Regions from separate parts of the Streptomyces sp. NPDC040589 genome, predicted to be linked through region 1. Evidence: riboswitches for the same ligand, from Rfam matches in the RefSeq annotation. Region 1 holds a riboswitch; each other region holds the start of a gene.
What was found. Region 1 has a riboswitch for cobalamin ahead of ACZ58V_RS12245 ((2Fe-2S) ferredoxin domain-containing protein). Riboswitches for the same ligand answer to the same signal wherever they lie in the genome.
Positions count from the first base shown of each region.

Region 2: another riboswitch for cobalamin. It lies ahead of ACZ58V_RS16825 (prenyltransferase/squalene oxidase repeat-containing protein); the one in region 1 lies ahead of ACZ58V_RS12245 ((2Fe-2S) ferredoxin domain-containing protein).
Region 3: another riboswitch for cobalamin. It lies ahead of metE (5-methyltetrahydropteroyltriglutamate--homocysteine S-methyltransferase); the one in region 1 lies ahead of ACZ58V_RS12245 ((2Fe-2S) ferredoxin domain-containing protein).

Region 1 is NZ_JBVIWP010000002.1:1,167,549-1,169,798, reverse strand. Features, by position in the region: gene ACZ58V_RS12250 (IucA/IucC family protein) at 1-1,015, shown strand, start outside; cobalamin riboswitch at 1,159-1,282, shown strand; gene ACZ58V_RS12245 ((2Fe-2S) ferredoxin domain-containing protein) at 1,329-1,700, shown strand; gene ACZ58V_RS12240 (universal stress protein) at 1,715-2,134, opposite strand; gene ACZ58V_RS12235 (APC family permease) at 2,136-2,250, opposite strand, start outside.
Region 2 is NZ_JBVIWP010000003.1:958,558-960,807, forward strand. Features, by position in the region: gene ACZ58V_RS16820 (SCO2322 family protein) at 1-107, opposite strand, end outside; gene ACZ58V_RS16825 (prenyltransferase/squalene oxidase repeat-containing protein) at 104-1,312, opposite strand; cobalamin riboswitch at 1,425-1,565, opposite strand; gene ACZ58V_RS16830 (phosphotransferase) at 1,601-2,250, shown strand, end outside.
Region 3 is NZ_JBVIWP010000002.1:178,790-181,039, reverse strand. Features, by position in the region: gene metE (5-methyltetrahydropteroyltriglutamate--homocysteine S-methyltransferase) at 1-1,404, opposite strand, end outside; cobalamin riboswitch at 1,571-1,790, opposite strand; gene ACZ58V_RS07815 (energy-coupling factor ABC transporter ATP-binding protein) at 1,818-2,250, opposite strand, start outside.

The DNA of each region.
Region 1 (2,250 bases):
CTTCCCGCTGACCCTGCTCGGGCTGCGCGAGGACCGCGTCGTCGAGGAGGGCGACACCTCGGCCCTCGACGCCCTCGGCACCGCCCCGCCCGGCTACCGGTTGCTCCCGGCCCACCCCTGGCAACTGGACCTGGCGGGCGCGGAGCTCGCCGCCGCCTTCGCGGACGGGAGGCTGGTCCGGCTCGGCACGACCGCCTTCGACACCTGGCCCACCGCCGCGATCCGCACGCTCTACGCACCCGGGCACGACCTCTTCCTGAAGTTCAGCCTGGACGTGCGCATCACCAACGACATCCGCAGGCTGTGGCGCCACGACCTGCTCGCCCTACGCAGGACCGACGCGGCCGTGTGCGCCGCCTTCGACGACTTCGGCACGCTCGACGGCCCCCCGGCCTGGCTCGGCGACCGCGGGTACCGCACCGCCGACTTCGCCTTCGAGGCCCTGGCCGTCCTCGTCCGCGACGGCTTCGCCGGCCACCTGGTGCCCGGCGCGACCCCGCTGCTCGCCGCCGGACTCGTCGAGGGCTTCGACGGCAGCCCGCTCGACCGCGCCGCCGACCCCGAGGCGTGGTGGGCGGCGTATCTGGCGCAGGTGGTGCCCCCGGCCCTGGAGGCCTTCGCCCGGCACGGCGTCGTCATCGAGGCTCATCTGCAGAACACGCTGGTCGCCGTGGACGCCGACGGCCTGCCCGTGCAGGCGCTGTACCGGGACGCCGAGGGCGTGAAACTGCTGCCGGACGTCTCCCGGGAGGCCGGCTGGGAGCGGCTGGTGTACTGCCTGGTCGTCAACCACCTCACCGAGATCGCGGGCGCCCTCGCCGAACGCCACCCCGGCCTCGACCCCTGGCCCGCCGCCCGCCGCGAACTCGCCCGCCACGACCTGCCCGAGATCCCCGCCCTGCTCACCTCGCCCACCCTCCCCGCCAAGACGAACCTCCTGCTGCGCTGGACGGGCGCGGACGGCGCCGACGCCCGCTATCTGCCGCTGCCCAACCCGCTCAGGGAGGGAACGTGACCTGGGGAGCGCCCGTGCGCGGATGTACCCCTGCACTACCGCCGCGACCGTGCGGGCCGGGAACCGTACGGGCAGTGACCGGACGCCGGCGCCGTCGACGCGAGCCGCACGCTCACGAGACGGACTGAACCCGCGTACCGGCCGCATGGAATGATGGCCGGCGACATGGCGACGGCGGAACGAGGAAGCCGGTGTGAATCCGGCGCGGTCCCGCCACTGTGACCGGCATCGGCCCGGGAGCCAGGAGACTCACGCGGTCGCCTCCTCGACGAACCACCGGGGCGGATCTCCCCGGAGAGAGGAAGGGTGCGGCATGTCCGCAACCCCGGCCGGAGGGGTTCCGTGCCGCGTCGTCGTGTGCCGGGACTGCTGCTGCGGCACCGGCAAGGTGACCGGCGTCGACCACGCGGCCCAGACCGAGCGGCTGCGCGAGGCGGCGCCCGTGCGGGTCTCCGAGTGCCTCGACGTCTGCGACCAGGCCAACGTCATCGTCGTACAGCCGTCCGCCGCGGGCCGGGCCGCCGGGGCCCGGCCGGTGTGGTTCGGTCTGGTCAACGACCCGGCCGCGACCGAGGACATCGTCTCCTGGGTCCGCGAGGGCGGCCCCGGCGTCGCCCCCCTGCCCGACATCCTCGACCTGTACGCCTTCAGCCCGCTCGCGAAACGGCGCGCGGGCAGTTCCTGACCAGGGGCGGGGCCTCAGGACTCCTCGGCCGGCACGCACAGAACGGGGACGTTCGACAGGTGCAGCAGTTTGTGGGGGGTCGAGCCCAGCAGGGCCCCGCGCACCGGGCTCTCGCCCCAGGTGCCCACCACGATCACCCGGCCGTCATGGCGTGCCGCCGCGTCGATCAGCGCCTGCGCGGGCCGCTGGTCGATGACCTCGACGGCGCTGGGCACGCCCGCCTCGTCGGCGGCATGGACCGCGTGAGCGAGCGCGGTGTTCCCGGCCTCGCGCACGGCCGCGTGGTGGGCCGCGTACTCGTCGCCCGTGACGCCCGGAGCGGCGGCGCCGTAGACGATCACCAGCGGTTCGCCGTACGCCGCCGCCACCTCGATCGCGACCCGCAGCGCGCGCAGGGCGCCCGGGGACTCGTCGTAGCCGAGGACCACCGACATCTCAGGACTCCTTGCCGTGCTTGCCGGGGACGAGGTCGGGGTCGACCACGCTGGGGTGTTCCGACCAGAAGACGGGGGCCATCAGCCGCCACACGACCATGAGGATCACGCCCGTG
Region 2 (2,250 bases), on a different contig from region 1:
TCGCGGTCCCAGAACGACCAGTACCGGTAGCCGGCGGCCTGGGCCTGGCCCGCGCCCGCGATCAGCAGGAGCGAGGCCAGGAGGAGGAGAACGGCCCGGCGGATCACGACTGCTGCCTCTTCCTGCGGCCGGTGAAGAGGAAGCCGATGCCTATGCCGGCGACGAGGCAGACCCCGACGTACCACCAGACGCCGAAGAAGCCCGACTCCGAGTCGTCCTTCTCGTCGGTCGCCGAGGGCTGTTCGGGGGCCTGCGGGGCCGGGCCCGTCGCGTTGAGCTGCTTCACCAGGTCCGTGCCGCCGAAGTCACGCGGGTTCGCGCCCGTCGCGTGCGCGGCGAAGATCAGCTGGGCGTAGGCGGCGGGGCCGCCCTGCCCGGCCCAGCCGGCGGAGTTCTTCTCCAGCCACCGCACGGACTTCTCGGCCTGCGCGGTCTCGCCCTGCGCGGCGAGTGCCACGACCGCGTCGGCGGTGTTGCCGTGGTCGGGCTGGGGGTCCGAGCCGGCGAGGGCGGACGTGAGGTGGTTGTCGTCCTCGGCGAGGGTCTGCGTGAGGTACGCGGCTCCGTTGCCGGCGGCCTGCTGTGGCGTGGAGGGGTTCGCGCACGTGGCGTCGGACTTCTTGCCTGCCTCCACCACCATGCCCTTGCCCAGGGCGCCGAGGACACCGGCCGCCGTGGCGTCCGCGTTGGCGGTCAGCTCGCCCTTCTTGTCGGGCTGGAACGCGAAGGCGCCGTCGTCGTCCCCGCCGCAGGGGAGGGCGAGCTTCAGCAGGGCGTCGTAGGGCGACTTTCCGCCCTTGTCGACCTGGTCCGGCTTCTCGCCCGCGGCGGTCAGCGCGCCGATGACGACGGACGTCGAGTTGGTGTCGCTGGCGCCGCCGGGCGCGTAGCCCCAGCCGCCGTCCTCGTTCTGGACGGACTTCAGCCAGCCGACGGCCTTGTCGGCGACGGCGTCCTGTCCGCCGAGCGCGGAGAGGGCCTGGACGGCGGCGGACGTGGCGTTGGTGTCGAGCATGGTCTTGGCGTCGCACGCGGCGGCGGGGTCCGGGCGGTACGCGGCGAACCCGCCGTCCTCGCACTGCTGCCGGACCAGCCACTCCACGGACTTGGCGGCCGGCTTCTCACCCACCGTGTCCTGGGCCAGCAGGGCGAGCGACTGGCGCCAGACGCCGTCGAACCTGGGGTCCTTGTCTCCGTACAGGGCGGAGGGGAACGCCTGGGACGGCGAAGGGGACGGAGCGGCGGCGGCCGGCGTGGCGGCGCCGATCACGGTGACGGCGGCCAGGACCGCTGCGCTGCGGCGGACGTTCATGATCGGCGGGTGCCTCTCCCTGTGAGGGAGCCGGGCAGCACGGGACACCCCGGCGGCTCGGCTCCGTATACCTCGACGGTGCCGTGCACCGGCAGGTGCCGGGCACGTGAGCCGGTCACGATCCGTACGGGGCGATCCGGCTCCCGCCTGGCAGGGCGGTTCACGGTTGCGGGTCAGCGCCGGAATTGCACCGGCTTCTCCCTGTACGGTGTGATGACGACCCGCTCACTGTACCCGCACGTAGGAAAACGGGCTGAGGGTGCTGTGCTTGCCGGGTAGCTTCGCCCCATGCCGACCACACCACCGGGAAGACTCCTCGGCTCGGGCCGCCGCGCCGATGTGTACGAGATCGACGAGGGGTGGGTGCTGCGGCGGGAACGGGAGGGCGGGGGTGACGCCGCTGCCGAGGGCGCGGTGATGGAGCATGTGCGGGCCCACGGCTATCCGGTGCCCCGGGTCTGCCCGACCGGCTCGCGCACCGACCTGGTGATGGAACGGCTCTCCGGCCCGACCATGCTCCAGGCCTGCCTGGCGGGCACGCTGGACGTCACGGAGGCCGGCTCGATCCTGGCCCGGCTGCTGCGCGACCTCCACGCCCTTCCCGCCCTGCGCTCGGCCGACCCGGCGGTCCGCGTCCTCCATCTGGACCTCCACCCGGAGAACGTGATGCTCACGCCCGAGGGGCCTCGCGTCATCGACTGGTCCAACACGGAGGAGGGCGACCCGGGCCTGGACCGGGCCGCCACGGCGGTGATCCTCGCCCAGGCCGCCGTCTCCGACGACTCGCTCGCCACCCCCGCCCGCGCCATGCTGGCCGCCTTCCTCGCCGACCCGTCCCCGCTCACCCGGCCCGCCCTGACGGAGGCCCTGCGCCGCCGGGCCGCAAGTCCGACCATGACGCGTGGAGAGGTTGAACTGCTGGACGCGGCCGAGGAGTT
Region 3 (2,250 bases), 990 kb from region 1:
GCCGATACGGCCCGCGCGCAGGTCCGCCCGGGCGGTACGTACCTCACCGGTCTGCGGGAAGGAGCCGATCGTGGTGGTCGGCAGCAGGGGCAGCCCGAGCCGGGCGCGCTGGGCGGCGGTCCGCTCGGCGTACGGCAGCGAGCGGCGGGCGTCCGCCTCGGACACCGCGGCCGTGCGGGCACGGACGGCCGGGTCACGGGTGATCGGGGAGTTCGCCCGGGAGAACAGGTCCGCCCGGTTCGCGGCGAGTTGCGCGCCGATCGTGTCCGTGCCCCGCGCGAGACCGCGCGCGAGGGTGACGATCTCGGCGGTCTTCTGCTGAGCGAAGGCGAGCCAGCGCAGGACCTGTGGCTCGATGTCCCGCTCCGCCCCCGTGTCCAGCGGCACGTGCAGGAGGGAGCAGGAGGCCGAGACGTCGACCCGGTCGGCGAGGCCCAGGAGCGTGCCGAGCCGGGAGAGCGAGGCCGCCAGGTCATTGATCCAGATGTTGCGGCCGTTGACGACACCGGCGACCAGCCGCTTGCCCGGCAGACCGCCGACCGCGGCCAGATCGTCCAGGTTGGCCGCCGCCGACTCCGTGAAGTCCACCGCGAGTCCCTCGACCGGCGCCTTCGCCAGCACCGGCAGGGCGTTCCCGAGCCGGTCGAAGTACGAGGCGACCAGCAGTTTCGACCGGTCGGTGAGGGCTCCGAGGTCGCGATAGGCGCGCTCGGCGGCGTTCAGCTCGGCCGGGGTCCGGTCCTGGACCAGGGCCGGCTCGTCCAGCTGGACCCACTCGGCGCCCGCCGCGCGCAGGTCGGCGAGGACCTCGGAGTACACGGGCAGCAGCCGGTCCAGGAGCGTGAGCGGCTCGAAGTCCGCGGGCACCCCCGGAGCGGGCTTGGCGAGGAGCAGATACGTGACGGGGCCGACGAGGACGGGGCGCGCGGTGTGGCCGAGCGCCAGCGCTTCGCGCAGCTCGGCGACCTGCTGGGACGAGTCGGCGGTGAACACCGTGTCCGGACCCAGCTCGGGCACCAGGTAGTGGTAGTTCGTGTCGAACCACTTGGTCATCTCCAGCGGCGCCACGTCCTGCGTGCCACGCGCCATGGCGAAGTAGCCGTCCAGGGCGTCCGCCTCGACGGCGTCCCGGTGGCGGCCGGGGATCGCGCCGACCATGACGGTGGTGTCCAGGACGTGGTCGTAGAGCGAGAAGTCGCCCGTCGGGACCTCGTCGATGCCGGCGTCGGCCAGCTGCCGCCAGTTCGAGGCACGCAGGTCGGCGGCGGTGGCCCGGAGGGCGTCGGCGGTGACGCGGCCCTTCCAGTAGCCCTCGATCGCCTTCTTCAGCTCCCGGTTCCGTCCCTGGCGGGGGTAGCCGTACACGGTGGCCCGTGCTGCCGCGGCTGCGGGCTTGGTGGTCACGGAGATCTCCTTCGCGAGACGAATCCCTGAGATCCCGGCGACGGGACGAGAGCGCGAAGGGGTGACGAACCGGACGGAGACGACCTCGCGCGACACAGCGCGGACGTCCGCCTGGTAGGTACGCCGACCCGCCCTCGAGGTCACCGGAATGTCCGCGCACGGATCGTCCGCGCGCGGGCAGTTGGCAGGTCTTCGGACTCGCGGGCACGTCTCACCGTGTGAGAACACCTACTGGCCGTCGCTTCCCGGGCCCCTCGTGGGCCCAGTGCGTATGACGGCGGTCGTTCCCGCTCACCGCTGCGGGGCAGTCCCGGATTCCCACCGGGTTCCCTCTTGCGACGCATCCCGCCTGGCGGACGGGGCGAACCAGCTGCACCGCCAGCCTATACACGGGAAGGCCGCGGAAGCGACCCTCAGCCGCCGCTCACCGGCCGCCCCGCCGCCAGCGCGGCCAGCTCGTCCGGGGTGCGCGGGCCGGGCGCCGAACCGGTCAACAGCCCTTGCGCGCGCAGAAGGTCCGCGGCGGCGGCACCCCACGGCAACCGCAGTCCCGCCTGCCGGAGGAGGTCGGTCCGGGCCAGTGCCGTCGGCGCCGGAGCGAGGTGCACACCGTCCGGGGTGAGGAGCGCCGCGTCGTCGGCCCAGCGCAGGGCGAGATCGACGTCGTGAGTGGCCATCACCACCGTGGTGCCGTTCGCACGCAGCCCGTCGAGCGTGGCCAGGAGCCGTTCCTGGCCGTCGGGGTCGAGTCCGGCCGTCGGCTCGTCGAGGACCAGGACACGCGGCCGCATGGCGACCGCGCCCGCGATGGCGGTCCGCTTGCGCTGCCCGTAGGAGAGCAGATGG